DNA from 4 places in the Klebsiella terrigena genome. Region 2 is predicted to be linked to each of the others. Evidence: predicted binding sites of a transcription regulator. Region 2 holds the regulator's gene; each other region holds the start of a gene.

Region 1 (7,828 bases), 250 kb from region 2:
GAAATGCCCGCGCTTGCAGCACGTGCCGCGCGATATTCCGCAAAATAAAGAGGCGCTGTTTCTCAGTCGTCTGGAGTATTACAGGCAGCTGTATCGGCCAACCTGCGATGAGCATGAGCGGGAATCAGAGCGTTAGTTTCTGAAAAGCTTTTTTTAAGCTGATTCTCGAAATCAGCTCGGTCAGAGACAGCATCATCGTTGAGCGTACAACCTGCTGGTAGCGCAGCTTCTGCATTGCCAGCAGTTCTTCATCACTCTCATCAAACAGCGGCAGAGGCGGCAGCGCGCTGACGCAGTGCAGCTCACCAAAAGGCCCGAGGATCTCGTCGTCGGTAAAACCGTACTCGTTACCGTCGTGGTTGAGCTCTTCGCGCAGGGCCATAAGCAGCTCGGCGTCTTCGTATTCGGCGCGACTAATCACCCCAAGGCCGTAAATCAGCTTCAGGCGTACGGAAAGGTCGCCCAGCGGCCCGTCGCCGTCCAGCAACGGTTCCACTGCGTATTTCACCGCGTAATCATCTTTGCGGAATACCTGAAGCACCAGGATATTAACCGCCTCAGTGAGTAGCTCGACGGCGGCGATCAGGAAGCTTCGTACGGTTTTGCCAGCATTCAGACGCTCAAGCACGCGGTTTTCAAATGCCTGTGTTTCTTCCATTATTGCCTGCATATCTGACAGGAGTAGTAGTGGGCGCGGTTCGTGCCGCGCCTGTTCGTGCCTCATTTGATGGCGTTATAGTCGTTAACGGCCTCCAGCACCACGTCGCTTGCGGCATCCAGACCGGAAATCTGTGCCAGCGCAGCCTGCGGGCCTTTCTCGGCAATCAGCGCTGCCAGCTCCTGCGCCTGCGGGTCTTCAGCGCAGCGGAAGTGCATCGCAGCGGCGATCCCCTGCACCAGGTTTCGGTGCGGCAGAGCGTATTCCAGCGTGCCGAGCAGCGGCTTAATCAGGCGGTCGCCCGCGCTGAGTTTACGCAGCGGCTGGCGGCCAACGCGCTCAACGTCATCTTTCAAATACGGGTTCTCGAAACGACCAAGAATCTTCTGGATATAGGCGGCGTGCTTCTGGGCATCAAAGCCGTAGCGTTTGATCAGTACCGCGCCGCTCTCTTCCATGGCCCCTTTGACGACGGCGCGAATTTTCTCATCGAGGATCGCGTCGCGAATCGTCTGGTGACCCGCCAGTTTTCCGAGGTAGGCGGTTATAGCATGTCCGGTGTTTAAGGTGAATAGCTTACGCTCGACAAATGCCATCAGGTTGTCGGTTAACTCCATGCCCGGAATGGCGGGCAGAGCGCCCTTAAACTGGGTTTTATCGACAATCCATTCGCTGAAGGTCTCCACGGTGACTTCCAGCGGATCGTGGGTCGCGGACGCGGACGGCGGCACAATACGGTCAACGGCGGAATCGACGAAGCCAACGTGGGCTTCAACCCAGGCTTTGTCTTCTTCGGCCAGCGCGTTAAAGACGTGGCCCTTCAGCTGGGTGGTTCCGCGTACCATATTTTCACAGGCAATGATGTTCAGCGGGGCTTCAAGCCCCTGCGCCCTGCGCTTTACCAGCCCTTTAGCAATGGCCGGGGCGATGCGCTCCAGCACGACCGGGCCGACGGCGGTGGTGACCAGGTCAACGCTGGCAATCAGCTCAACGACCTCATCGCCGATGCTGCTCACGGCGTTGACGCCGGATACGGTATCCACCTGCTCATTTTCGCCGACCACGTGAACCTGATAGCTATGACGGGCGTTAAGGGCATCCAGAACGACCTGATTCACATCGGCAAATGTTAAGGTGATTCCCGCGTCGGCCAGCAGTTTACCGATAAAGCCACGCCCGATATTACCTGCGCCAAAATGTAATGCTTTCATAGTATTAACCTTCAATTAATGTTTTTACCTGAGAGGGCTGGGGTGAGGCTTTTCCCTCACCCTAACCCTCTCTCCGCATGCGGAGAGAGGCTTGTCTCTTTCTCGTTATCCCGGACGCCGGCGTCGGCGCCGCGTCCGGGCAACGGGCTACGCTTTGTTCAGCAGCGCCAGCACTTCTTCTACGCTGGTGGTGTGCGTCAGGCGCTCAATCACCGTCTCATCGTCCAGCGCGTTGGTCAGGCTGGTGATGACCTGGATGTGTTCGTTGTTGCGGGCGGCGATGCCGATGACCAGACGGGCAATGTCATCTTCCTCTTCGCCAAAACGCACGCCCTGCGGGTACTGACAGAACACCACGCCGGTTTTCAGAACGCGATCTTTCGCTTCGATAGTGCCGTGCGGTACCGCGATGGACTCACCCAGATAGGTGGAGGTCAGCTTTTCGCGATCCAGCATCGCCTGCACGTATTCCGGTTCAACGTAGCCGCCTTTAACCAGCTGCTCACCGGCAAAGAGAATGGCTTCTTCTTTGGTCGCCGCGTGACGACCGAGGAAGATATTTTCCGCCCCGAGCCTGAACAGCTGAGTGTCGGCAGCGTCAAAGCTGTCCTTCAGGCTGCCGCGAACCTTCTCTTCGTTATCGGTATGACGCTGCGCCGCGACCAGGCGTTCGGTCAGGCTGGTGTACAGGCCGCTGTCGAGGAAGTTGGTCAGCGAAATATGCTGAGCCTGCGGTACCTGGCGCATGGCGCGTTCGGTCAGGTCGCGGTGGGTAATCACCAGGTCAACGTCAGGCGGCAGGTTGTTAATCGCACAGTTGGTGACGGAGATATTGCCCAGTCCCGCATCCTGTACTTTCTTACGCAGCACGCCTGCACCCATGGCGCTGGAACCCATACCGGCGTCGCAGGCAACGATGATTTTGCGCACGTGGCTCAGGTCGTTAGCAACATCGCCGGCGGCCAGCGGAGTCGCCGCGCCTTTGGAAGCTGACTTCATATCCTGCATACGGCGGGTGGCCGCATCGATATCATCTTCTTCTTTCACTTTGCTGGTTTTCAGCAGAATGGCGGAGACCACGAAGGAGACGGCCATAGCGGCAACAATCGCCGCGATGTTGGCAAAATAGGCACCTTTCGGCGTCATTGCCAGCACTGCCAGGATGGAGCCCGGAGAAGCCGGAGACACCAGGCCACCGTTGAGGATAGTCAGCGTGAACACGCCGGTCATACCGCCGAGGATAACGGCGAGGATCAGACGCGGATTCATCAGCACGTACGGGAAGTAAATTTCGTGAATACCGCCGAGGAAGTGGATGATTGCCGCGCCGCCTGCTGACTGCTTGGCATTACCGCGACCAAAGAACATGTACGCCAGCAGCACGCCCATCCCCGGACCCGGGTTCGCTTCAATCAGGAAGAAGATTGATTTGCCCAGCTCGTGGGACTGCTGAATGCCCAGCGGCGAGAAGATACCGTGGTTGATGGCGTTATTGAGGAACAGGATTTTCGCCGGTTCTACGAAGATAGACGCCAGCGGCAGCATGTCGTGCACCACCATGAAGTTAACGCCTGCCGCCAGTATTTTGGACAGGACTTCAACCGCAGGGCCAATGCCGAGAAACGCCAGAATCGCCAGGATCATCCCGATGATGCCGGCGGAGAAGTTGTTCACCAGCATCTCGAAGCCGGACTTAATCTTACCGTCTACCCAGCTGTCAAAATGCTTAATCGCCCAGCCGCCCAGCGGACCGGCAATCATTGCGCCGAGGAACATCGGCATATCCGCGCCGACGATCACGCCCATTGTGGTAATCGCGCCGACCACGCCGCCGCGCTCGCCGCCAATCAGCTTACCGCCGGTGTAACCGATCAGCAGCGGCAGCAGGTAGGTAATCATCGGGCCGACCAGCTTCGCCAGCGTTTCGCTTGGCAGCCATCCTGTCGGAATGAATAGGGCGGTGATGATACCCCACGCGATAAACGCGCCGATATTTGGCATCACCATATTGCTAAGGAAACGACCAAAGCTTTGCACCTTGATCTTGATATCGGATGACATAAAACACCCCTTTTTCTGTTTTGCTTATCGCGTAGGCTAAAAGCCTGAGGCTTGTTGTTAATGTGGCGGCAGAGGAAGCCGGACCCTGATTGATAAAGCGAAATCTGGCACTGAATCGGAGAACTGTCCAGTGACCGGGTCTTTGTGTGATCTGTGTCACGTGAATATAGGCGATCGCGCGGTGTATATAGTGACTCACGTCACATAATGGCTGTGCAAAAAAGCGGCTTAGGGATAATTTGGTGCCGAAAATGCGCTTTAATGTGACAAAGATCGCAATTTTGTATCTGTGAATAATTGTTTATATGTGATGTTAATCACAAAATATCGTGACTTGTTTTTAGCGCCTGTGATCTCAGACAGATTCGCCATCGTTTCATCCGTCGAAATGTAACGGCAACCCGCCTCGCGCTGGCGATCGATTTTTTGCGCCATATGGTAAAAATGAGATGCGTGAATTATGATCAAATCATCAGTCAGGGTTCTATTTGACTGTCTACACATTGATATAATTTATTAGCGTAAATTCGAGGAAAATATGTTTCTCAATTATTTTGCGCTGGGCGTTCTGATCTTCGTATTTCTGGTTATCTTTTATGGAATTATCATCCTGCATGATATTCCTTACCTGATCGCGAAGAAGCGTAACCACCCACATGCAGATGCTATTCACGTCGCCGGCTGGGTAAGCCTTTTTACCCTCCACGTTATTTGGCCGTTCCTGTGGATCTGGGCCACGCTCTATCGGCCCGAGCGCGGCTGGGGCATGCAGCATCGCCCGGACGGAAGCCTTGCAGAAACGACAGAAGAACAGGACCTGGCGCAGCTCCAGCAGCGTATTGCCGACCTTGAGAAAAGAGTCGCTGAACGCCACTCTTCCGCCCGATCCCCGGAGAAATAACCATGGATCTGCTGATTATTTTGACGTACGTGGCGCTCGCCTGGTCAATATTTAAAATATTTAAAATCCCGGTAAATAAATGGACGGTACCCACCGCAGCGCTCGGCGGGATATTTATTGTTAGTGCGCTAATCTTATTAATGAACTACAACCATCCCTATACTTTCACCGCGCAGAAGGCGGTTGTCTCTATCCCTATTACGCCCCAGGTCACCGGCGTGGTCAGCAGCGTGACGGATAAAGCGAACCAGCGGGTGAGTAAAGGCGAGGTGCTCTTCACTATCGACCCCGTGCGCTATCAGGCAAGGGTGGACAGGCTGCAGGCCGATCTGGTCACCGCGCTGCACGGTATTAACAACCTCAAGGCGCAGCTCTCGGAGGCGCAGGCCAATACCGTTCGCGTTTCCGCAGAACGTGACCGGCTTTACAAAGACTATCAGCGCTACCTGAAAGGCAGCCAGGCGCGGGTGAATCCGTTTTCTGAAAGCGACATTGATAACGCCCGCCAAAACTACCTCGCTCAGGATGCGATGGTGAAAGGCTCGGTGGCGGAACAGGCGCAGATACAAAGCCAGCTGGACAGTATGGTTGGCGGAGAGCAGTCGCAGGTCGTCAGCCTGCGGGCGCAGCTGACCGAGGCAAAATATAACCTCGATCAGACCGTTGTTCGCGCGCCGAGCAACGGCTACATCACTCAGGTGCTGATTCGTCCCGGAACCTACGCGGCGTCGCTACCGCTGCGCCCGGTGATGGTGTTTATCCCCGAACAGAAGCGGCTGATCGTAGCGCAGTTCCGGCAAAACTCGCTGCTGCGGCTGAAAAACGGCGATGACGCTGAGGTGGTCTTTAGCGCCCTGCCAGGGCAGGTCTTTCACGGCAAGCTGACCGCTATTTTACCGGTGGTGCCCGGCGGCAGCTATCAGGCGCAGGGCGCGCTGCAGTCGCTGACCATGACGCCGGGCTCCGATGGCGTTCTGGCAACGATTGAGCTCGATCCGAATGCCGACGTCGAGGCGCTCCCGGACGGTATTTTTGCCCAGGTTGCGGTCTACTCTGACCATTTCACCCACGTTTCGGTGATGCGAAAAGTCCTGCTGCGTATGACCAGCTGGATGCACTATCTCTATCTGGACCATTAAGGCGAGTCCCGGCAGGCGGGCGCGAAGTCTCCCTGCCATTTGCCTGCTCCTGAACCATACTTAGATTTTTGTTGGCGAAAGGAGCAGGCAATGAAACTGATCGGCAGCTACACCAGTCCCTTTGTGCGCAAAATTTCCGTCATACTGCTGGAAAAAGATATTCCCTTCGAGTTCGTCAATGAATTCCCCTACAGCGAGGCCAGCGGCGTCGCAAAATATAATCCGTTAGGCAAGGTCCCGGCGCTGGTCACCGATGACGGTGAGTGCTGGTTCGACTCGCCGATTATCGCGCAATATCTGGAACTGCTCGGCGTGATGCCGGATATGCTGCCGAGCGATCCGAAGGCGGCGCTGAAAATACGCCAGCTGGAGGCGCTGGCTGACGGCGTGATGGAGGCGGCGCAGGCGCTGGTGCGAGAAAAGGCGCGTCCGCCGGCGCAGCAGTCGGAAACGGAGCTGCTGCGCCAGCGCGAGAAGGTGGCCCGCGGCCTGGATGCGCTGGAGGGGTACGCGGCCGACGGCACCCTGCGCGGCGATGAGATTAACCTGGCGTCGATCTCAGCGGCCTGTGCTATCGCCTATCTTAACTTCCGCCGCGTGGCACCGGGCTGGTGCGCGACGCGGCCTCGGCTGATTGCGCTGGTTGAGGCGCTCTTTCAGCGCGCCAGCTTTGCCCGCACGGAACCGCCAAGGACTTGACCCAGGCAGGTAACAGTTTGCGCGTGCAGGCGTTACAATCGTCGCTCAATTGTTGACTCCCTCTCCCGTCGGGAGGGGGGAAAATAACCTATCGCCAGGCTCATTCATGACAACCGATACTCGTGCGCTTTACACCCAACTTCCGGCCACCGACCGTCTGCTCCGCGATCCCGCCTTTTCATCCGTGCTGGCTCAATATGGCCATGCCCAGGTTGTCGCCCTGCTGCGCCAGATGCTGGAGCAGGCGCGGCAGCATATTCGCCTGAGCCAGGCGCTGCCCGACTGGTGCGGCGACTGGGCGCGGGAGGCCGAACGGCGGCTGGCGCAAACGACGGAAAGCGCGCTGCGCCCGGTTTTCAACCTGACGGGAACGGTACTGCACACCAATTTAGGCCGCGCGATTCAGGCCGAGGCCGCGGTGGAGGCGGTTACGCAGGCGATGCGGGCGCCGGTTACTCTTGAATATAGCCTCGACGACGGCGGACGCGGCCACCGCGACCGCGCGCTGGCGGATCTGCTGTGCCGCCTGACCGGCGCGGAAGATGCCTGCATCGTCAATAACAACGCGGCGGCGGTGCTGCTGATGCTGGCAGCAACGGCCGGCGGCAAAGAGGTCGTTCTCTCGCGCGGCGAGCTGGTGGAGATTGGCGGCGCGTTTCGCATCCCTGACGTGATGCGTCAGGCGGGCTGCGTTTTACACGAGGTGGGTACCACCAACCGCACCCACGCGAAAGATTATCGCCAGGCCGTGGGGGAGAATACTGGCCTGCTGATGAAGGTGCATACCAGCAACTACAGTATTGAAGGCTTTACTAAAACCGTAGATGAGGCGGAGCTGGCGGCGGTGGGACGCGAGCTGGATATTCCGCTGGTGGTCGATCTGGGCAGCGGTTCGCTGGTGGACCTGAGCGAGTACGGCCTGCCGAAGGAGCCAATGCCGCAGGAGATGATTGCCGCCGGGGTCAGCCTGGTGAGCTTCTCCGGCGACAAGCTGCTGGGCGGCCCGCAGGCGGGGATTATCGTCGGTGAAAAGGCGATGATTGCCCGCCTGCAGCAGCACCCGCTCAAGCGCGCGCTGCGCGCCGATAAAATGACTCTTGCGGCGCTGGAGGCCACCCTGCGCCTCTACCTGCATCCGGAAACCCTCGCCGAGCGCCTG
Region 2 (7,828 bases):
ATCACGCTACGCCAGTACTTTCCCGCCAGTTGATTCCCCCCGGCACCGCTGGCAAAACCGCGGCTCAGCACTCTGTCCAGCCACTCTTTTAGCAGCGCCGGGCAGCTCCACGTATAGAGCGGATGCTGGAAAACAATCACCTCATGCTGACGCAGGAGATCCTGCTCCCAGGCAATATCGATAAAAAAATCGGGATAGTGTGCGTAAAGATCGTGCACGGTGACGTTCGGCAGCTGTAAGGCCGGTTCAAGCAAAACCCGGTTAGCCACGGAATCCTGAGATTCTGGGTGGGCATACAGCAGCAAAACCTTCGCTGTCTGAGACATCATTCCCCTCCCAACGTCTTGTAGTGGCCTGAACAACGGCTGCGCCTCAACGCAACCAGAATGACTTTGTGTATCGTCTTCATTTTGGGCTACCATTGCGGCCCGGTGGAGCTATTTGCTACCACATTACATTATCATAATGACAAATTAACATAGTCTGAACATACGGCGCCTTATGATTGTTTTCTCCTCGTTACAAATTCGTCGCGGCGTACGCGTCCTGCTGGACAACGCCACCGCTACCATCAACCCTGGCCAGAAGGTCGGTCTGGTGGGCAAAAACGGCTGCGGTAAATCCACGCTGCTATCGCTTTTGAAAAACGAGATTAGCGCCGACGGCGGCAGTATGACCTTTCCGGGCAACTGGCAGCTGGCGTGGGTTAATCAGGAAACCCCTGCGCTAGCGCAGCCGGCCATTGATTATGTTATTGACGGCGATCGGGAATATCGCCAGCTCGAGGCCGATTTAAATCAGGCCAACGAGCGCAATGACGGTCACGCCATTGCGACGGTTCACGGCAAGCTGGATGCCATTGACGCCTGGACGATCCGCTCACGCGCCTCGAGCCTGCTGCACGGCCTGGGCTTCAGCAACGAACAGCTGGAGCGCCCGGTGAGCGACTTCTCCGGCGGCTGGCGTATGCGCCTGAACCTGGCGCAGGCGCTCATTTGTCGCTCTGACCTCCTGCTGCTGGATGAACCGACTAACCACCTCGATCTCGATGCGGTGATCTGGCTGGAAAAGTGGCTCAAAAGCTATACCGGCACGCTGATCCTTATCTCGCACGATCGCGATTTTCTCGATCCGATCGTCGATAAAATTATGCATATCGAACAGCAAAACATGTTCGAGTACACCGGCAACTACAGCTCGTTCGAAATACAGCGCGCCACCCGTCTGTCGCAGCAGCAGTCGATGTATGAAAGCCAGCAGCTGCGCGTCGCCCATCTGCAAAGCTATATCGATCGCTTCCGCGCCAAGGCCACCAAGGCGAAGCAGGCCCAGAGCCGCATTAAAATGCTGGAGCGCATGGAGCTTATCGCCCCGGCCCACGTCGATAACCCGTTCCACTTTAGCTTCCGCGCGCCGGAAAGCCTGCCCAACCCGCTGCTGAAGATGGAAAAAGTCAGCGCTGGCTACGGTGAACGCATTATCCTCGACTCGATCAAGCTGAATTTGGTTCCCGGCTCACGCATCGGCCTGCTGGGACGCAACGGCGCCGGTAAATCGACGCTCATCAAGCTACTGGCCGGCGAGCTGCAGCCGCTGCAGGGCGAAGTGGGGCTGGCAAAAGGGATTAAGCTGGGCTACTTCGCTCAGCATCAGCTGGAGTTCCTGCGGGCGGATGAATCACCGCTGCAGCACCTGGCTCGCCTGGCGCCGCAGGAGCTGGAGCAGAAGCTGCGCGACTATCTCGGCGGCTTCGGTTTCCAGAGCGATAAGGTCAACGAAGCAACCCAGCGCTTCTCCGGCGGCGAAAAAGCGCGCCTGGTGCTGGCGCTGATCGTCTGGCAGCGCCCTAATCTTCTGCTGCTCGATGAACCGACTAACCACCTTGACCTCGATATGCGCCAGGCTTTAACCGAAGCGCTGATTGATTTCGAAGGCGCGCTGGTGGTGGTCTCGCACGATCGCCACCTGATCCGTTCGACCACCGACGATCTCTATCTGGTCCACGACGGCAAGGTTGAGCAGTTCGACGGCGATCTGGAAGATTACCAGCAGTGGCTGAGCGACTCGCAGAAGCAGGAGAGTCAGTCGTCTGACGCGATCAAAGATAACGGCAACAGCGCCCAGTCCCGCAAAGACCAAAAGCGCCGGGAAGCGGAGCTGCGCACCCTGACTCAGCCATTGCGTAAAGAGATTACCCGTCTTGAGAAAGAGATGGATAAGCTCAACGCCCAGCTCGCGCAGGCGGAAGAGAAACTGGGCGACAGCGGCCTGTATGACGCATCCCGCAAAGCGGACCTGACCGCCTGCCTGCAGCAGCAGGCCAGTGCCAAATCGGGTCTGGAAGAGTGCGAAATGGCCTGGCTGGAGGCGCAGGAACAGCTGGAGCAGATGCTGCAGGAAGGCTAAGCCCTGCGGGCCGAGCGCGCGGCCTCGACGGTTCACTGGCAATGAGCTTTCGGGGCCACTCTTCATGCCACAAAAGGCCCTATAGCGCCCGCTCTTTTTCGCGTAATCTCCACCAGCTGGCCATAAGATCACATATTGGCTAACCTGCGCACTTCATGCGCGGTATAGTGTTTATAAGTTTATTAATTGCTCTGGTGCTATGGTTGAAATCACCCCTACAGAAATGACGCCCCCCGAAGACGACTCGCGCGAGTTTCACCCAATGCGCGGCGTGGGCAATCGTCATCTGCAAACCATGCTGCCGCGACTGATCCGCCGCAAACTGGGCTTTACTCCACACTGGCAGCGCCTTGAACTCCCCGACGGTGATTTTATCGATTTGGCCTGGAGCGAAGATCCCGAATCAGCCCGCCATAAGCCGCGGCTGGTGGTTTTTCACGGTCTGGAAGGAAGCCTGCACAGCCCTTACGCTCACGGCCTGATCCACGCGGCAATGCAGCGCGGCTGGCTCGGCGTGGTGATGCATTTCCGCGGCTGTAGCGGCGAGCCTAACCGTAATAACCGCATCTACCACTCCGGAGAGACGGAAGACGGCACCTGGTTCCTGCGCTGGCTGCAGCGCGAATTTGGTCCCGCGCCCACGGCCGCCGTAGGCTATTCGCTGGGCGGCAATATGCTCGGCTGCCTGCTGGCAAACGAGGGCGACAGCGTCCCGCTCGACGCGGCGGTCATCGTGTCGGCCCCGTTCATGCTGGAGGCCTGCAGCTACCATATGGATAAAGGCTTCTCCCGCGTCTACCAGCGCTATCTGCTGAACCTGTTAAAAGCGAACGCCGCGCGCAAGCTGAAAGCCTACCCGGGCTCTCTGCCGGTTGATTTACGCCAGCTCAAAGGCATGCGGCGCATTCGCGAGTTTGACGATACCATCACCGCCAAAATTCACGGCTTTGCCGATGCGCTGGACTACTATCGCCAGTGCAGCGCGATGCCGCGTCTGAGCGATATCACGAAACCCACGCTGATCATTCACGCGAAAGACGATCCGTTCATGGACCATCATTCCATTCCGCCGCAGGAGCAGCTACCGGCCAACGTCGAGTACCAGCTGACCGAACAGGGCGGGCACGTCGGGTTTGTCGGCGGCACGCTGCGCAGGCCTGAGATGTGGCTGGAAAGACGGATCCCGGACTGGCTAACGCGCTGGCTGGAAGGAAAAAAATGATTATTCCCTGGCAGGATCTGGATCCCGAAACGCTGGATAACCTGATTGAAACCTTTGTGTTGCGCGAAGGCACCGATTATGGTGAACATGAACGCTCGCTGGCCGATAAGGTCGCCGATGTAAAACAGCAGCTGAAAAGCGGAGAAGCCGTACTGGTGTGGTCAGAGCTGCACGAGACGGTCAACATCATGCCCCGCAAGCAGTTCCACGGCTAAGGCGGCGCCACACCATCGTTTAATCTGGGAGTTGATATGTCTGCCAAACATCCGGTGATTGCCGTCACGGGCTCCAGCGGCGCGGGAACCACCACCACCAGCCTCGCCTTTCGCAAAATCTTCGCCCAGCTGAACCTGCGTGCCGCCGAAGTCGAGGGCGATAGCTTCCATCGCTACACCCGCCCGGAAATGGACATGGCGATCCGCAAAGCGCGGGATCAGGGGAAGCACATCAGCTATTTTGGCCCGGAAGCAAACGACTTCGGCCTGCTGGAAAACACCTTCCTCGAGTACGGACGCAGCGGAACCGGCCAGTCGAGAAAATATCTGCATACCTATGACGAGGCCGTGCCGTGGAATCAGGTACCGGGCACCTTCACGCCCTGGCAGCCGCTGCCGGAGCCGACCGACGTCCTGTTTTACGAAGGGCTACACGGCGGCGTTGTCACCCCGCAGCACAACGTGGCGCACAATGTCGACCTGCTGGTGGGCGTCGTGCCCATCGTCAACCTGGAGTGGATCCAGAAGCTCATCCGCGATACCAGCGAGCGCGGGCACTCTCGCGAAGCGGTGATGGATTCGGTCGTCCGCTCAATGGAAGATTATATTAACTTCATCACCCCGCAGTTCTCGCGTACCCATATCAACTTCCAGCGGGTTCCCACCGTTGATACGTCGAACCCCTTCGCCGCTAAAGGTATTCCCTCGCTGGATGAAAGCTTTGTGGTGATCCACTTCCGCAACCTGCAGGATATCGACTTCCCGTGGCTGCTGGCGATGCTGCAAGGGTCGTTTATCTCGCATATCAATACGCTGGTGGTACCGGGCGGCAAAATGGGGCTGGCGATGGAGCTGATCATGGCGCCGCTGGTTGAACGGCTGATGGCAGGGAAAAAGATCGGTTAAGCCGGTAAACACCCCGGCTGCACGACGCAAACCGGGGCCACGGGCTGGCCTTCCGGCTTAGCCCTCGATAACTTCGTACGAATGCGTGATATTTACCGCTTTTTGCAGCATCAGCGCCACCGAGCAGTATTTCTCCGCCGACAGGTCTACCGCTCGCGAAACGACCGCATCCTTCAGCTCGCGGCCGGTCACGATAAAGTGCAGGTTGATGTGGGTAAACAGGCGCGGCGCCTCTTCCCGACGCTCTGAGGTCAGCTTCACCTCACAGTTGGTCACATCGTGACGTCCTTTCTGCAAAATTGAGACCACGTCGATGGCGCTACAGCCGCCGGCGGCCATCAGCACCATTTCCATCGGACTCGGCGCTTTATCCCCGGAGTTACCGTCCATCAAAATCTGGTGGCCGGAAGCCGACTCACCGATGAAGGTTAACCCTTCCACCCATTTCACACGAGCTTGCATAAAATTTAACTCCAAGGTTGCAATTTTCCTGACAGATTACACGTACATAACAAATCTCGCAACGGAAGGCGACCTGCATCATGCTGAAGCGAGACACCAGGAGACACGCGGCAAAAGCTATGCTAAAACAGTCAGGATGCTACAGTATTACATTGATGTACTGCATGTATGCAGAGGAATTCACATTACAGGCTGAAGAAAAATCACCAGCCAGCTTCCCAGGCATAGGGAAACAATACGATTGCATGCCCGGATGCCGTGTAGTGTCGGCACCCGGAGATAGCTTATAACAGAGGATAACCGCGCATGGTGCTTGGCAAACCGCAAACAGACCCTACCCTCGAATGGTTCTTGTCTCATTGCCACATTCATAAGTACCCATCTAAAAGCACGCTGATCCACCAGGGTGAAAAAGCAGAAACGTTGTACTACATCGTCAAAGGCTCTGTGGCTGTGCTCATCAAGGATGAAGAAGGTAAAGAGATGATTCTCTCTTACCTCAACCAGGGCGATTTCATCGGTGAATTAGGCTTGTTTGAAGAAGGCCAGGAGCGTAGCGCCTGGGTACGTGCGAAAACCGCATGTGAAGTGGCCGAAATCTCCTATAAAAAATTCCGTCAGCTAATCCAGGTTAACCCGGATATTCTGATGCGTCTCTCGTCGCAGATGGCCCGCCGTCTGCAGGTTACCTCTGAGAAAGTCGGTAACCTTGCCTTCCTCGACGTCACCGGCCGTATCGCCCAGACGTTGCTGAACCTGGCAAAACAACCTGACGCCATGACCCACCCGGACGGTATGCAAATCAAAATTACCCGTCAGGAAATCGGTCAGATCGTCGGCTGTTCACGTGAAACCGTTGGCCGTATTCTGAAGATGCTGGAAGATCAAAATCTGATCTCCGCACACGGTAAAACTATCGTCGTCTACGGCACGCGTTAAGCTGATAAAACGGCGTGTTGCTCCTGCAACACGCCGTTTTTGTTTTCCCTCTATGTGGCGCAGGCTGATTTACCACCCGGAAGTCAACTACGCACTGCGGCAAACGCTGGTGCTGTGTTTGCCGGTCGCAATAGGCCTCCTTCTCGGCCATCTGCAGCAGGGTCTGCTGTTCTCGCTGGTTCCCGCATGCTGCAACGTCGCCGGTCTTGATACACCGCATAAGCGCTTCTTTAAACGCCTGATTATTGGCGGCTCGCTCTTTGCCGGCTGCAGCCTGATCGTTCAGCTCCTTCTCCAGCACGATATCCCGCTCCCTTTAATTCTCAGCGGCCTGACCCTGCTCCTTGGCGTCACGGCAGAAATCAGCTCGCTGCACGCGAGGCTGCTGCCCGCCTCGCTGATTGCCGCCATCTTTACTCTGAGCCTCGCCGGCAATATGCCGATCTGGGAACCGCTGCTGATCTACGCGCTTGGCACGCTGTGGTACGGGCTATTCAACTGGTTCTGGTTTTGGCTGTGGCGCGAGCAGCCGCTGCGCGAATCGCTAAGCCTGCTCTACCGGGAGCTGGCCAACTATTGTGAAGCCAAATACAGCCTGCTGACCCAGCATATCGACCCGGCAACCTCGCTGCCTCCGCTGCTGACCCGTCAGCAAAAGGTCGTCGACCTGATCACCCAGTGCTACCAGCAGATGCATATGCTGGCGGCCAATCAGCGTAGCGACCATAAGCGCCTGCTGCGGGCGTTTCAGGTTGCCCTCGATCTGCAGGAACATATTTCCGTCAGCCTGCATCAGCCGGAAGAGGTGCAGAAGCTGGTCGAACGCAGCCACGCGGAAGCGGTAATCCGCTGGAATGCGCAAACCGTCGCCGCGCGGCTAAGGGTGCTGGCGGATGACATCCTCTACCACCGCTATCCGCAGCGCTTTAACATGGATAAGCAGATCGGCGCCCTGGAGAAGATTGCCTCTCAGCACCCCGACAACCCGGTCGGGCAATTCTGCGCATGGCACTTCAGCCGCCTTGCCCGGGTGCTGCGCACCCAGCGTCCGCTGTACCCACGTAACCTGATGGCCGATAAGGAACGGCGCCTGCCGCTACTGCCTGCGCTGAAAAACTATCTCTCTTACAAATCGCCGGCTTTACGCAACGCCGCCCGGATCTGCGTGATGCTCACCGCCGCGAGCCTGATGGGCAGTGCGCTAAACCTGCCCAAACCCTACTGGATCCTGATGACGGTGCTTTTCGTCACCCAGAACGGCTACGGCGCAACGCGGGTCCGCATCGTCCACCGGGCGGCAGGGACCCTCGCCGGCCTGGTGATTGCCGGACTGACGCTGCACTTTCACGTCCCTGAGGGCTATACGCTGACCGCGATGCTAATTATCACGCTGTTGAGCTATCTGATTATTCGCAAGAGCTACGGCTGGGCGATGGTGGGCTTTACCGTCACGGCGGTTTATACCCTGCAGCTGCTGACGCTTAACGGCGAGCAGTTTATTGTCGCCAGGCTTATCGATACGCTTATCGGGTGTCTGATTGCCTTCGGCGGGATGGTATGGCTGTGGCCACAGTGGCAAAGCGGCCTGCTGCGTAAAAACGCCCACGACGCGCTGGAGGCGGACCAGGAGGCCATCCGCCTTATTCTCAGCGACGATCACCAGGCGCCGGCGCTGGCC
Region 3 (7,828 bases), 2.6 Mb from region 2:
GCAGAAAGGCGGCAAGTGAGCGAATCCCCGGGAGCATAAGCCACTATGTGACCAGGTAAACTCATTCAACCAGCGCATCTCCCCCTTTGCCATAACGGATATACCCTAAATAATTCGAGTTGCAGAAAGGCGGCAAGTGAGCGAATCCCCGGGAGCATAGGCCACTATGTGACTGGGGTGAGCAAGCGCCGCCAACGCATCTGCAGCTCGAAGTATGACGGGTATAGGCTGGGGTGAGCACACGCCGCCAACGCATCTGCAGCTCGAAGTATGACGGGTATAGGCTGGGGTGAGCACACGCCGCCAACGCGCCTGCAGCTCGAAGTATGACGGGTATAGACGCTGTATTTTTTTCGCGACCACTTTATACTGCGCCTGTCTACGTACAACCTAAGCGATGTTATGCAAAAGAAATCGATTTACGTTGCCTACACCGGTGGGACCATCGGTATGCAGCGCTCCGAACACGGCTATATCCCCGTTTCCGGCCACCTGCAGCGTCAGCTCGCGCTGATGCCTGAGTTCCACCGTCCGGAGATGCCGGACTTTACCATTCACGAATATGCCCCGCTGATGGATTCGTCCGATATGACGCCGGAGGACTGGCAGCATATCGCGGAAGACATCCGCGCCCACTATGATGAGTACGATGGCTTCGTGATCCTCCACGGCACCGACACCATGGCGTTTACCGCCTCGGCGCTGTCGTTCATGCTGGAGAATCTGGGCAAACCGGTAATTGTGACAGGGTCACAAATCCCGCTGGCCGAGCTGCGCTCCGACGGGCAGATCAATCTGCTGAACGCGCTGTACGTTGCCGCGAACTATCCGATTAACGAAGTGGCGCTGTTTTTCAACAACTGCCTCTATCGCGGCAACCGCACCACCAAAGCCCATGCCGACGGCTTCAACGCCTTTGCTTCACCTAACCTGGCGCCGCTGCTGGAGGCCGGGATCCACATTCGCCGCCTCGGGACGCCGCCGGCACCGCACGGCGTGGGCGAGCTGATCGTGCACCCGATTACGCCGCAGCCGATAGGCGTGGTGACGATTTACCCGGGGATCTCCGCCGACGTGGTGCGCAACTTCCTCCGTCAGCCGGTGAAGGCGCTGATCCTGCGCTCTTACGGCGTCGGTAACGCCCCGCAGAACGGCGAGTTTATTCAGGTTCTGACCGAAGCCAGCCAGCGCGGGATTGTGGTCATTAACCTGACGCAGTGTATGTCCGGCAAGGTCAACATGGGGGGCTATGCCACCGGCAACGCCCTCGCCCAGGCGGGCGTGATCGGCGGTTTCGATATGACCGTCGAGGCGACGCTGACCAAGCTGCACTACCTGCTGAGCCAGAATCTGGACGTTGAGACCATTCGCCGCCTGATGCAGGAAAACCTGCGCGGCGAGCTGACTCCCGATGAGTAAGGAGCTGATGATGACCAATCGAGCACTGCTGCTGGTTGATTTACAAAATGATTTTTGCGCGGGCGGCGCGCTCGCCGTGCCGCAGGGCGATAGCACCGTTGATGTCGCCAACCGGCTGATCGACTGGAGCCTGGCGCGCGGCGAAATCGTGGTCGCCAGCCAGGACTGGCATCCGGCAAACCACGGCAGCTTCGCCAGCCAGCACCAGGCCGAGCCCTACTCGCAGGGTGAGCTCGACGGGCTGGCGCAGACCTTCTGGCCGGATCACTGCGTGCAGCACAGCGCCGGCGCAGAGCTGCATCCGCTCCTTAAGCAGCAGGATATCGCCGCCGTGTTCCACAAGGGCGAAAACCCGGCGATTGATAGCTATAGCGCCTTTTTCGACAACGGCCATCGCCACAAAACTCAGCTTGACGACTGGCTGCGCGCGCGCGGGATCGCCGAGCTTATCGTGCTGGGTCTGGCGACCGACTACTGCGTCCAGTTTACGGTGCTCGATGCGCTCAACCTCGGATATCGCGTTAACGTGATTACTGACGGCTGTCGCGGCGTCAATATCCAGCCGCAGGACAGCGCCCACGCCTTTATGGCCATGGCCGCCGCCGGCGCGACGCTCTATACCCTCAGCGACTGGCTGGAAACCCAGGCCTGACCCCTTGCCCGAAGCCGCCGCTTCGGGCCACTCCCTTGCGCTTCCTCTGCGCGATTCATTGAGCTAACTCGCAGATTCAACAGGCTATTGCTGATAGTGTGGGCGGGCTATTTTTTCGCCACGCCATTCCGTGGCGTGTTTGCTTTTTTAATGTCAAAGAGGATCGTCCATGAAACTTTTGCCTTTGCTGGCAGCATTACCCCTGCTTTGCGCTTCTGCGGTCTCAGCTCAAACCCTGATGTCCGTCGGCTACTTTAACGGCGGCGGCGACGTGACCGCCGGTCCGGGCGGCGACATCGATAAGCTGGACGTGCGCCAGATCACCCACCTCAACTACTCCTTTGGCCTGGTCTACAACGACGAAAAGGATGAAACCAATGCGGCGTTAAAAGACCCTGCCCGCCTGCATCAGATTTGGCTGTCGCCAAAAGTGCAGGCTGATTTACGCAAAATCCCCGCCCTGCGCCAGCAGAACCCGGAGCTGAAGGTTCTGCTCTCCGTTGGCGGCTGGGGGGCGCGCGGCTTTTCCGGCGCGGCGGCCAGCGAGGAGAGCCGCGCGACGTTTATCCGCTCGGCGCAGGAGATCGTCGCGCAGTATGGCCTCGACGGTATCGACCTCGACTGGGAGTATCCGGTCAACGGCGCGTGGGGACTGGTCGCCAGCCAGCCTGCCGATCGCGATAACTTCACCGCCCTGCTGAAGGAGCTGCGTGGCGCATTTGGCCATAAAAAGCTGGTGACCATCGCCGTGGGTGCCAACGCCGAAAGCCCTAAAAGCTGGGTCGATGTCAAAGCTATCGCCCCGCTGCTGGATTACATCAACCTGATGACCTACGACATGGCCTACGGCACCCAGTACTTCAACTCGAATCTGTACGATTCAACGCGCTGGCCGACGGTGGCGCCAGCGGATAAGTACAGCGCCGATTTTGTGGTTAATAACTATCTTGCCGCCGGTTTAAAGCCGAGCCAGATGAACCTCGGCATCGGTTTCTATGGCCGGGTGCCAAAACGGGCGGTTGAGCCGGGCATCGACTGGAGCAAACCCGATGCGCAGAAAAATCCCGTCACCCAGCCGTACTTCGGCAGCGAGCAGATCGCGCTGTTCAAATCTCTGGGCTTCGATCTGAGCAAAGATACCTACGTGAAGTACAACGATATCGTCGCGAAGCTGCTTAACGATCCGCACAAGCGCTTTAGCGAGCACTGGGATGACCAGGCGAAAGTGCCGTGGCTGTCGGTGCAGTCGGCGGACGGCAAGGCGCTGTTTGCGCTCTCCTATGAAAACCCGCGCTCCGTGGCCCTCAAGGCCGACTATATCAAGAGTAAGGGGCTGGCAGGGGCGATGTTCTGGGAGTACGGCGCCGACGAGCAAAATCAGCTGGCTAAACAGCTGGCAGAGTCGTTAGGCATTAAGCACTAGCCTGCGGACCGTTACGGCCCCGCAGCGCGGGACTCGGCGCTCTGGAGGAGATGAGGTGTGTCGCGTCCTGGGATAGGTTATGATTGTTGCAATCGGCTGCGCCAGGCTTTGGCGCAGCTTTTCATTTGCTACAGGAGGCATGGGGCTTTATGGCTTTTATCCCCAAAAACTACGCCCGTCTGGAAGTCGGTTATCGCGAAAAGGCGCTAAAACTCTTCCCGTGGGTCTGCGGACGCTGTTCCCGTGAATTTGTCTATTCGAACCTGCGTGAGCTGACCGTGCACCATATCGATCACGATCACGGCAACAACCCGGAAGATGGCAGTAACTGGGAGATGCTGTGCCTGTACTGTCACGACCACGAGCATTCCAAGTACACGGAAGCCGATCAGTATGGTTCAACGGTGGTGGCGGGCGAAGACGCGCAGAAGAGCGTCGGTGAGGCGAAATATAACCCGTTTGCCGATCTTAAAGCGATGATGAACAAGAAGTAACCGGTTCGTAAAGCTTCAGCGCCCGGCGGCGAAACCCGCCGGGCCTGCGTAAGCATCCCCGCGCCAGCCGCTCAGGATTTAAACGTCGCAATAGGTTCTGGCGTAATGCCGAACTCCACCTTCAGCTGCTGCTTGCTCTTCATCACCATCTGCCCGTTGGTATCAATCGTCATATGCTGGGCCTGGACGTTGTGTCGCGCCTGCCACAGCATCACCAGCTGCAGGCTGTTCTCTTTCTGCTCCGGGGTTAGCGCCACCCCATCCGGCCATTTTCCCAGCTCCACCGCCGTGGCCAGACGCTGATAAACTTCCGGGGTCATACTGTCGATAATTTGCTCGATATCCATCGTCCGCTCAACTCCGCATTGGAATAATTTGCTGAATCGTTTCTCTAACCCTTGATCTGCTCGCCGTTATCATCGTCGTTGAAGCTTAACGACGCCGAATTTACGCAAAAACGCTCGCCGGTCGGCTGCGGACCATCCGGGAAGACGTGCCCAAGGTGAGCATCGCATTTGCCGCAGCGAATTTCCGTGCGCTGCATACCGTGGGAGTAATCATTCAGGTAGCGAATAGCCTCATCGCTCACCGGCTCAAAAAAGCTCGGCCAGCCGCATCCTGAATCGTACTTGGTTTGCGAGTGAAACAGCGCCGCGTCGCACACCAGGCAGTGGTAGACGCCGTCTCGCTTGTTGTGGAGCAGTCGGCCGGTGAACGGCGGCTCGGTGCCGTGATTCTGCGTCACGTAAAACTGCATCTCGCTCAACTCTTTTTTGAGCTCGTCCGAGGAGGGTTTATTCGACATGTGCATGCTTCTCGCTGTGAAAGGACAACTTTAACCGCTCGATTCTAACAAAACATTAACAATGAAGCGTGGACTTTTGTTCTAAACTTATTCGATGCCGATGGGCAGCTAGATAATTGTGATGCAAATCACATTTTTATCTTTAACGACCTTTAAAATTCCGCGCGCAGTCCCCATATGGAATTGGGCTCAAAGGGAGAGTGAGGCAAATCGATCGCGCAAAGGTGTGCTCAGGATTGATTTGTCGCAATGATTGACACGATTCCGCTTGACGCTGCGTAAGGTTTTTGTAATTTTACAGGCAACCTTTTATTCACTAACAAATAGCTGGTGGAATATATGACTATCAAAGTAGGTATCAACGGTTTTGGCCGTATCGGTCGCATTGTTTTCCGTGCTGCTCAAGAACGTTCTGACATCGAGATCGTTGCAATCAACGACCTGTTAGACGCTGACTACATGGCTTACATGCTGAAGTATGACTCCACTCACGGCCGTTTCAACGGTACCGTTGAAGTGAAAGACGGTCATCTGGTCGTTAACGGTAAAAAAATCCGTGTTACCGCTGAACGCGATCCGGCTAACCTGAAGTGGGACGAAGTAGGCGTTGACGTCGTTGCTGAAGCAACTGGTCTGTTCCTGACTGACGAAACCGCTCGTAAACACATCACTGCTGGCGCGAAAAAAGTCGTTCTGACTGGCCCGTCCAAAGACAACACTCCGATGTTTGTTAAAGGCGCTAACTTTGACAAATACGAAGGCCAGGACATCGTTTCTAACGCATCCTGCACCACTAACTGCCTGGCACCGCTGGCTAAAGTTATCAACGACAACTTCGGCATCGTCGAAGCGCTGATGACCACCGTTCACGCGACCACCGCAACTCAGAAAACCGTTGATGGCCCGTCTCACAAAGACTGGCGCGGCGGCCGCGGCGCATCCCAGAACATCATCCCGTCCTCTACCGGTGCTGCTAAAGCAGTTGGTAAAGTACTGCCAGAACTGAATGGCAAACTGACCGGTATGGCGTTCCGCGTTCCTACTCCGAACGTATCCGTTGTTGACCTGACCGTTCGTCTGGAAAAAGCTGCTTCTTATGAAGAAATTAAGAAAGCAATCAAAGCTGCTTCCGAAGGCGCAATGAAAGGCGTTCTGGGCTACACCGAAGACGACGTTGTATCTACCGATTTCAACGGCGAAGTTTGCACTTCCGTGTTCGATGCTAAAGCGGGTATCGCACTGAACGACAACTTCGTGAAACTGGTTTCCTGGTACGACAACGAAACTGGTTACTCCAACAAAGTTCTGGACCTGATCGCTCACATCTCCAAATAAGTTGAGATGAGAACCTGATCCAAAAAGGCGACTTCGGTCGCCTTTTTTTATGGCTTAACTCAGTACCTGCACACCAAGGATTGCACCATGATTAACAAAATATTTGCTCTCCCGGTTATTGAACAAGTTACCCCTACCCTCTCCCGCCGCCAGCTTGACGATCTCGAGCTGATTGTCGTTGACCATCCGCTGGTCAAAGCCTCCGTCGCCTACCAGGGCGCGCACCTGCTCTCCTGGAAACCAGCCGGAGAAGAAGAGGTGCTGTGGCTGAGCGGGAACACGCCGTTTAAAACCGGCGTCGCGCTGCGCGGCGGCGTGCCTGTCTGCTGGCCGTGGTTTGGTCCGTCGGCACAGCAGGGCCTTCCCTCCCACGGTTTCGCCCGCAATCTGCCGTGGACGCTGAAGGGCCATGATGAAGATGAAAGCGGCGTGATGCTGACCTTCGAACTGAAAAGCAGCGATAAGACCCGTCAGTACTGGCCGCACGAATTTACGCTGTACGCGCGCTTCAAGCTGGGTAAAACCTGCGAAATCGAACTGGAAGCGCACGGCGAATTTGAAACCACCTCCGCCCTGCACAGCTACTTCAACGTTGGGGATATCGCGGCGGTGAAGGTCAGCGGCCTCGGCGATCGCTATATCGATAAGGTGAACAACGCCCAGGAAGGCGTGCTGAGCAACGGCGAAGAGACCTTCCCGGATCGCACCGACCGCGTCTATCTCAACGCGGATGCCTGCAGCGTTATCCACGACGGCGCGCTGAACCGCAGCATTGACGTTGTCCATCATCATCACCACAACGTGGTGGGCTGGAACCCAGGCCCGGCGCTGTCCATGAGCATGGGCGATATGCCGGACGACGGCTACAAAACCTTCGTTTGCGTCGAAACCTGCTGCGTTACCGAGCCGCAGAAAGCCAGCGAAGAGAAGCCGTCTCGCCTGGCGCAGACTATTCGCGTCACGCGGCGCTAAAACCGCAGCGCTTCCTGAGCCACAGACGCAGGATCAAAAACAGGGCGTAATGGCCCTGTTTTTTTACGCATGACGCCGCAGGCGCTGCCGCGTTACCAGAACCCCACCAGCTTCATCCACGCGCCTCCCAGCACCAGCCAGATGAGAATAGACGCCACCGACACCACGAAACTGACGCCCCACCACTGACCCGCGGTGTTATAGCCGGAGCCAAACAGAGCAGGCCCAGGGCCGCCAGAGTACTGCGTCAGGCCCATCGACAGGTTAGAGGTATAGCCCAGCACCAGGGCGGCGAACAGCGGCGGGACGCCGACGGAAACGGCAACGGCCAGAAACGCCAGATACATCGCGGAAATATGCGCCATCGCCGACGCGAAGAAGTAGCGGGTATAGAAATAGACCAGCACCAGCAGTAAAAACACCGTTATCCATGCAAAGTGGCCGACGTAGCCGACAATTCGCTCAGATATCCAGCTAATCATGCCGTATTTATTGAGCGCGTTGGCCATCATCACCAGCACGGCAAACCAGAACATCGTATCCCAGGCCGTTTTTTCTTCGATGATATTTTTCCACGACATAATATTGCTGACCAGCAGCACCATCAGCCCAATAAACGCGGAAAGGGTGGCGGGAATGGCAAAGAAAATGTCGCCCACCGTCCAGAGCAGGATCAGCAGGACAAAATCAAGCGCGAGGATTTTTTCCGCCAGCGACATCGGCCCCAT
Region 4 (7,828 bases), 1.9 Mb from region 2:
ATAGGTTACCTTGTTAATAACGGTTTTCGCGTTATCCCAGTACTGAGTATTACGCTCAAGAACGATACGTTCGTTAACGACCCAGTCCTTCAGCTTATAGGCGCCGTTGGTGACAATATTGGCCGGCTGAGTCCATTTCTCACCATATTTTTCAATAGCCGCTTTTGGCACCGGTGAAACGGACGGGTGCACCAGCAGTTTATAGAAATAAGGAACCGGCTCGCTCAGAGTAACCTGGAAGGTTTTATCGTCGAGCGCTTTAACGCCCAGATCGGTGATTGGTTTTTTGCCGGCGATAATTTCATCAACGTTGGCAACGTGGCCATACTGCAGATAGCTCGCGTACGGTGAGGCGGTTTTCGGATCGGACAGGCGCTGCCAGCTATAAACGAAATCTTGTGCGGTTACCGGCGTGCCGTCGGACCATTTAGCGTCTTTACGCAGATGGAAGGTCCAGACTTTAAAATCTTTATTATCCCAGGATTCGGCAACCCCAGGAATCGGGTGGCCCTGAATATCGCCAATCACTAAACCTTCAAACAGGTCGCGGTTAATGTTGGATTCAGGAACACCTTCAATTTTGTGCGGATCCAGAGATTGAACCTCTGCTCCGTTATTACGTACCAGCGATTGTGAATCCGCCAGCTGCACCCCTGCAGGTACATCTGCTGCCATAGCAACGTTCGCCGTAAATAGCGCAGAGAAAATCCCCGCGGCTACCAGATTTTTTTTGGTGATGATGGTCATTGTGTTGTTACTCCACTCATTATAATTACTGGCTATTTAACCAGCCTCTTTTTTTCCCTTATTCGGGATTCTGTACAGTGCAGGAGTTTTTGCTGCTGTCAGACTTTACTGCTTGCTATCACCGACTTATTTATTACGACCGCTCAAACGGCAGCCTTGACGTCGATTCTTTGCCCCCCTGTCCTGGGGCGGCTTTGACGCAACGAGTTATTTAATAATAATTCTCATTTACGTCTGTTATTCAGTGAGCGATAACGCCGGAAAGTACCAAAAGGCTTTCTCATCCGCCAATGCAATTTGCAAATATGTTACCGGATTCTCTTTTATTGCCCCTGCCGCGGCAGGACTCGGCCGGTCACTTCCGCGCGAGGAGCACTAAAGTAGTTATTTATCATTTACATACAAAAAATATGTCGTTCCGCATGCCGCCAAAGGGTGAAAAGGCGCTTTTTTGTACGAAAATTTAACAATCGGTTATTATTTAGCACATTCATCTGCCGCTGTTATGAAATTACTAATATCATTTCAATTATCTAACGGCAAGCACCAGAGAATGATGTGAAGAAAATAACAGTGGTGGCGGTGCGGAAAAGAGAGGGAAGAACGCGGAGGAAACAGCTAACAAATTGATATTAAAAGAAATAAAACATCATCACGGAAAGTTATTCTTCTCGTCTATATCAGCTTTATTGATATGTTTTGCTAATAATAGAGCAAGCGCGGAGCCTCAGGCCCCGCGCAACGCGGTACATCAGACCAGAAGACCCGGGAAAAGGGTCTTCAGACCGGTAACGATAAACTCAATCCCGAGGGCCATCAGCAGCAGCCCCATAATACGCGTTATCACGTTAATCCCGGTTTGCCCAAGCAGGCGAACGAGCCACGGTGCCATGCGGAAAATCCCCCAGCAGCACAGGGCAAACAGCGCAATCGCCACCGAGAAGCCAAAGAGGTGGGCAACGGTGTGGTAACGCGTTCCCCAAACAATGGTGGAGCTAATCGCCCCTGGGCCGGCCATCAACGGTAATGCCAGCGGCACTACGCCAATGCTTTCGCGGATAGCCGTCTCTGACTTTTCCTGCTTATTCTGTTTGTCTTCCCCGAGCTTGCCGCTAATCATCGACATCGCGATGGTGACGACGAGGATCCCCCCGGCAATACGGAATGAATCAATGGAGATACCGAAGATTTGTAAAATACCGTCCCCGAGGAACAGCGAGGTCAGCAGGATAATGGCGACGGAAAGGTTCGCCGTCAGGTTGGTCTTGTTACGGATCGCCGCACTCTGGTAGCTGGTCATACTAATGAAGACCGGAATGATGCCAACCGGGTTAACCAGTGCAAATAACCCGATGAAAAACTTGAAATAAGCTGAAAAATCAAACAACGGTAGAGTCACAGTGCGCTCCGCAGCATCATTAAATATGGCTGTTGACAGTGGGTGTCATAAAATATTCGCGCAGAAGATACGCTTTTTAACAGCATAATTCATCTCAAAAATGCATAGCTTAGTGATAAAGTGTGTATGTTATATACTTGTTTCTTTTAGACGTTTTATTCATTTATTCAGCATACCTTTTCATTACACTTGATCTAAGTGGTCATAAAATAGCCTGCTGAAAGGTGTCAGCTTCACATAAAATTGATCTAAATCACATAAATCGTACTCAGAAGTGAGTAATCTTGTTCACACCAAAGAGTGCAAGCCGGCAGTACCTGAGGATAAAGAAATAAAGCTTCTTTAGTAAATCGGTGAAGTCAGCAGAGCAAAATTCGATACGTTAACATTTAGATGCAAGCTATTAACCGCCTGTCTATACTGTCGAATCGAGCTACTGATTTACTAAAAAAGTTTAACATTATCAGGAGAGCATTATGGCTGTTACTAATGTCGCTGAACTTAACGCACTTGTAGAGCGCGTAAAAAAAGCCCAGCGTGAATATGCCAGTTTCACTCAAGAACAAGTTGATAAGATCTTCCGTGCAGCCGCTCTGGCCGCCGCTGACGCTCGAATCCCTCTCGCAAAAATGGCCGTTGCCGAATCTGGAATGGGCATTATCGAAGACAAAGTGATCAAAAACCACTTCGCTTCTGAATACATCTATAACGCTTATAAAGATGAAAAGACCTGCGGTATTCTCTCCGAAGACGATACCTTTGGTACCATCACCATCGCAGAACCTATCGGTATTATTTGCGGTATCGTCCCAACGACGAACCCAACTTCTACAGCAATCTTTAAATCACTGATCAGCCTGAAAACGCGTAACGCGATCATCTTCTCTCCGCATCCGCGTGCTAAAGATGCCACCAACAAAGCGGCTGACATCGTTCTGCAGGCTGCTATTGCTGCCGGCGCACCGAAAGACCTGATCGGTTGGATCGACCAGCCTTCCGTTGAGCTCTCCAACGCCCTGATGCACCACCCAGACATTAACCTGATCCTTGCGACCGGTGGTCCGGGCATGGTTAAAGCGGCCTATAGCTCCGGTAAACCGGCTATCGGCGTAGGTGCAGGCAACACGCCGGTTGTTATTGACGAAACCGCTGACATTAAACGTGCCGTTGCGTCGGTACTGATGTCCAAAACCTTCGATAACGGCGTTATCTGTGCATCTGAACAGTCCGTTGTCGTTGTTGATTCCGTCTACGACGCCGTTCGTGAACGTTTCGCCAGCCACGGCGGCTACCTGCTGCAGGGCAAAGAGCTGAAAGCGGTTCAGGACATCATCCTGAAAAACGGCGCGCTGAACGCCGCTATCGTTGGTCAGCCGGCATACAAAATTGCCGAACTGGCAGGCTTCACCGTTCCGACCACCACCAAAATTCTGATTGGTGAAGTGACAGACGTTGATGAAAGCGAGCCGTTTGCTCACGAAAAACTGTCTCCGACCCTGGCAATGTATCGCGCCAAAAACTTCGAAGACGCCGTGAATAAAGCTGAAAAACTGGTGGCGATGGGCGGTATCGGTCATACCTCCTGCCTGTACACCGACCAGGATAACCAGCCTGCTCGCGTGGCCTTCTTCGGCCAAATGATGAAAACCGCACGTATTCTGATTAACACCCCGGCTTCTCAGGGTGGTATCGGTGACCTGTATAACTTTAAGCTTGCGCCTTCCCTGACTCTGGGTTGTGGTTCCTGGGGTGGTAACTCCATCTCTGAAAACGTTGGTCCGAAACACCTGATCAACAAGAAAACCGTTGCTAAGCGAGCTGAAAACATGTTGTGGCACAAACTTCCGAAATCTATCTACTTCCGTCGTGGCTCTCTGCCAATCGCACTGGATGAAGTGATTACTGATGGTCACAAACGCGCGCTGATCGTGACCGACCGCTTCCTGTTCAACAACGGCTATGCTGACCAGATCACCTCCGTGCTGAAGGCATCCGGCGTTGAAACCGAAGTGTTCTTTGAAGTTGAAGCTGACCCGACTCTGACCGTGGTACGTAAAGGTGCAGACCTGGCCAACTCCTTCAAGCCGGACGTCATCATCGCCCTCGGCGGTGGTTCCCCGATGGATGCGGCGAAAATCATGTGGGTGATGTACGAACATCCGGAAACCCACTTCGAAGACCTGGCGCTGCGCTTTATGGATATCCGTAAACGTATCTACAAGTTCCCGAAAATGGGCGTGAAAGCGAAAATGATCGCCGTCACTACCACTTCCGGTACCGGTTCTGAAGTGACCCCGTTTGCGGTCGTTACCGACGATGCGACCGGTCAGAAATATCCGCTGGCAGACTACGCGCTGACTCCGGATGTGGCGATTGTCGATGCTAACCTCGTCATGGATATGCCGAAGTCCCTGTGTGCCTTCGGTGGTCTGGATGCCGTGACTCACGCCCTGGAAGCCTACGTTTCCGTACTGGCATCTGAGTTCTCCGACGGCCAGGCTCTGCAGGCGCTGAAGCTGCTGAAAGAGTATCTGCCGGCGTCCTACCATGAAGGTTCTAAGAACCCGGTAGCGCGTGAACGCGTGCACAGTGCAGCGACTATTGCCGGTATCGCGTTTGCGAACGCCTTCCTCGGCGTATGTCACTCGATGGCGCACAAGCTGGGCTCTCAGTTCCATATCCCGCACGGCCTGGCGAACGCCCTGCTGATTTGTAACGTTATCCGCTACAACGCGAACGATAACCCAACCAAGCAGACCGCATTCAGCCAGTACGACCGTCCGCAGGCTCGTCGCCGCTACGCAGAAATTGCTGACCATCTGGGCCTGAGCGCACCAGGTGACCGCACTGCAGCGAAAATCGAGAAACTGCTGGCATGGCTGGAAAGCATTAAAGCTGAACTGGGTATTCCTAAGTCAATCCGCGAAGCTGGCGTGCAGGAAGCTGACTTCCTGGCCCACGTTGACAAGCTGTCTGAAGATGCATTCGATGACCAGTGCACCGGCGCTAACCCGCGCTATCCGCTGATTGCCGAACTGAAACAGATTCTGCTCGATACCTTCTACGGTAACGAGTTCAGCGAAGGCGAAGCTGCCGCGAAGAAAGAGACTGTTGCAGCACCGAAAGCCGATAAGAAAGCGAAAAAATCCGCTTAATTTACGCCGGTAATCAATACGAGGCCTCATCTTTTGATGAGGCCTTTTTTTTCGCCACTATTTTGCCAGGGGTCGCACAACTGACGCAGAGCGACGCTGAAGCAACAAACCGCAATATATGCGGGAATTACACTGGGACGTCATCAGGCGCCTGGTGCGCGCCTGAGTGGGGTCGACGGAGGGAGGTTAGCAGGAGCGCTGCTTGTTTTGCACAAGCGTTAGAGAACCTTCTTTTAAGGCCTCTTTATAATGTTTACGGCAGACCGATACGTAGCGTTCATTGCCGCCAATAACTACCTGCTCGCCCTCGTTGTACGGCCGCCCTTCCCGATCGAGGCGCAGCACCATACTCGCCTTACGGCCACAAAAACAGATCGTTTTTAATTCAACCAGCTTATCTGACCAGGCTAATAAATACTGGCTGCCGATAAACAGCTCCCCGCGAAAATCAGTACGCAGGCCGTAGCACAGCACCGGGATATCCAGCCCATCAACAACCTCGGATAGCTCATGCACCTGCTCACGGGTCAGAAACTGGCTCTCATCGACTAATACACAATGAACCGGCTGCTTTGCGTGCTCATCGCTAATCTCGGCGAATAATGAAGTCTGCGGGTTAAACAGCCGGGCCGGCGATGAGAGTCCAATTCTTGAACTGACCTTACCGGAACCAAAGCGGTCATCAATCTCAGCCGTATAAACTAAGGCACGCATGCCTCGTTCCTGATAATTGTATGAGGACTGCAGTAGCGCAGTCGACTTACCTGCATTCATTGCAGAATAGTAAAAATAAAGTTGTGCCATCGGCTGCATAACCCCAATAAATGTGTTTAATCGCGGCAGGATTGTAGCATATTTTCTGCCGCTGTCGGCCCCTTCAGGGATGGGCGGGAGGTGTATGTTGCGCCAGCCGGCTTCTGAAAGATTAAGCCTCTTAATACAATCAGGCCATCGGTTATTTGCCCTCACCGCGGGGTGCAACCGGCTGGAGCAGTTGTCCTTTCGTGCGAATCGGTGCATTTTGCAGGCGGTTATAACGGATTTTGTTCAGCGTTTTATATTAAACATCACTGTAACTAATGCGCTAATACTGAAGGGGGATATTTATCCCTGCAAAGTATAATTTTACTCCCTGGCCGCTGGGAAAAGCATACTATCTCAGGGTTTTAGCTTGCGGCGCCGGTTAAGCTATAAGCGAGAAAGATGTGAACTGGCACGAAAAATTTAACTTAAATTAATTAATTACCGGGACAAATAACAAGTAATTTTGAATTCCTTACATTCTACCCTATTGCACATCTGATTATATCGCTCTATTATTAGTTCAACAAACCACCCCACAATATAAGTTTGAGATTACTACAATGAGCGAAGCACTTAAAATTTTGAACAACATCCGTACTCTTCGTGCGCAGGCGAGAGAATGCACCCTTGAAACGCTAGAAGAAATGCTGGAAAAATTAGAAGTTGTCGTTAACGAACGTCGCGAAGAAGAAAGCGCTGCGGCTGCAGAAATTGAAGAGCGTACTCGTAAACTGCAACAATACCGTGAAATGCTGATCGCTGATGGTATTGACCCGAATGAACTGCTGAGCACCATGGCTGCAGTTAAAGCGGGCACCAAAGCCAAACGCGCAGCACGTCCGGCGAAATATAGCTACGTTGATGAAAACGGCGAAACCAAAACATGGACTGGTCAGGGCCGCACCCCGGCAGTGATCAAAAAAGCGATGGATGAGCAGGGCAAATCTCTGGACGATTTCCTGCTGTAATAAATCGTCAGATTTGAAAAATCCCGCTTCGGCGGGATTTTTTTTATCTTAACTTACGGCGATAAAAAAGCCGGGGAACAATACCTGCACCCCGGCTCTGATATCTAAAGATAACGATTACTTACTTAGCGATTGCTTTTTCCAGCCAGTCTTTAAAATCTGCGCCGAGCGTTTTATGGCGCACGCCATATTCAACGAAAGCCTGCATGTAACCGAGTTTATTACCACAGTCATGGCTCTTACCCTTCATATGGTAGGCTTCAACCGTTTCCTTCTCGATCAGCATATCGATGGCATCAGTCAGCTGGATTTCATCGCCTGCGCCCGGAGGAGTTTTAGCCAGCAGCGGCCAAATATCCGCGCTCAGCACGTAACGACCAACGACGGCCAGATTGGAAGGTGCAACGTCGGCTTTCGGCTTTTCCACCACGCCAACCATCGGCACGCTTTCACCCGGCTGCAGGGACTGTCCCTTGCAATCAACAACGCCATAGGCGGTGACGTCGGCAACGGGCTCAACCATAATCTGGCTGGATCCGGTTTCGTCGAAACGAGCGATCATTTCCGCCAGGTTATCGCGGCTCAGATCGGATTCAAACTCATCCAGGATAACGTCCGGCAGAATAACCGCCACCGGCTCGTCGCCCACGACCGGATGCGCGCACAGCACGGCATGGCCAAGGCCTTTAGCGAGGCCCTGACGAACCTGCATAATGGTGACGTGCGGCGGACAAATAGATTGGACTTCTTCCAGA

The links. Region 2 encodes CRP, which controls carbon source genes, mostly activating them, when cyclic AMP is high. Its sites were predicted from a motif close to ATGTGANNNNNNTCACAT; they were not measured.
Region 1: a site for CRP is predicted at 4,192-4,209, ahead of HCK03_RS00760 (PTS mannitol transporter subunit IICBA). Genes of this name have one in related genera too.
Region 3: a site for CRP is predicted at 4,910-4,927, ahead of msrB (peptide-methionine (R)-S-oxide reductase MsrB). Genes of this name have one in related genera too.
Region 4: a site for CRP is predicted at 2,388-2,405, ahead of adhE (bifunctional acetaldehyde-CoA/alcohol dehydrogenase). Genes of this name have one in related genera too.

What each region holds. Positions count from the first base shown of each region.
Region 1 covers NZ_CP050508.1:154,764-162,591, forward strand. The annotation lists gene HCK03_RS00745 (hypothetical protein) at 1-136, shown strand, start outside; gene mtlR (mannitol operon repressor MtlR) at 125-724, opposite strand; gene mtlD (mannitol-1-phosphate 5-dehydrogenase) at 721-1,869, opposite strand; gene HCK03_RS00760 (PTS mannitol transporter subunit IICBA) at 2,017-3,930, opposite strand; gene HCK03_RS00765 (DUF3302 domain-containing protein) at 4,469-4,831, shown strand; gene HCK03_RS00770 (HlyD family secretion protein) at 4,834-5,970, shown strand; gene HCK03_RS00775 (glutathione S-transferase) at 6,061-6,669, shown strand; gene selA (L-seryl-tRNA(Sec) selenium transferase) at 6,776-7,828, shown strand, end outside.
Region 2 covers NZ_CP050508.1:401,937-409,764, reverse strand. The annotation lists gene kefG (glutathione-regulated potassium-efflux system ancillary protein KefG) at 1-329, opposite strand, end outside; gene HCK03_RS01835 (ABC transporter ATP-binding protein) at 502-2,406, shown strand; gene HCK03_RS01830 (hydrolase) at 2,606-3,628, shown strand; gene HCK03_RS01825 (YheU family protein) at 3,625-3,843, shown strand; gene HCK03_RS01820 (phosphoribulokinase) at 3,880-4,749, shown strand; gene HCK03_RS01815 (OsmC family protein) at 4,807-5,211, opposite strand; gene crp (cAMP-activated global transcriptional regulator CRP) at 5,518-6,150, shown strand; gene HCK03_RS01805 (YccS/YhfK family putative transporter) at 6,203-7,828, shown strand, end outside.
Region 3 covers NZ_CP050508.1:3,407,382-3,415,209, forward strand. The annotation lists gene ansA (asparaginase) at 403-1,419, shown strand; gene pncA (bifunctional nicotinamidase/pyrazinamidase) at 1,430-2,071, shown strand; gene HCK03_RS16025 (chitinase ChiD) at 2,241-3,494, shown strand; gene yajD (HNH nuclease YajD) at 3,644-3,988, shown strand; gene HCK03_RS16035 (YeaC family protein) at 4,060-4,335, opposite strand; gene msrB (peptide-methionine (R)-S-oxide reductase MsrB) at 4,380-4,793, opposite strand; gene gapA (glyceraldehyde-3-phosphate dehydrogenase) at 5,133-6,128, shown strand; gene HCK03_RS16050 (D-hexose-6-phosphate mutarotase) at 6,216-7,100, shown strand; gene HCK03_RS16055 (DASS family sodium-coupled anion symporter) at 7,193-7,828, opposite strand, start outside.
Region 4 covers NZ_CP050508.1:2,254,743-2,262,570, reverse strand. The annotation lists gene oppA (oligopeptide ABC transporter substrate-binding protein OppA) at 1-747, opposite strand, end outside; gene HCK03_RS10605 (YchE family NAAT transporter) at 1,499-2,146, opposite strand; gene adhE (bifunctional acetaldehyde-CoA/alcohol dehydrogenase) at 2,623-5,301, shown strand; gene tdk (thymidine kinase) at 5,488-6,105, opposite strand; gene hns (histone-like nucleoid-structuring protein H-NS) at 6,666-7,073, shown strand; gene galU (UTP--glucose-1-phosphate uridylyltransferase GalU) at 7,195-7,828, opposite strand, start outside.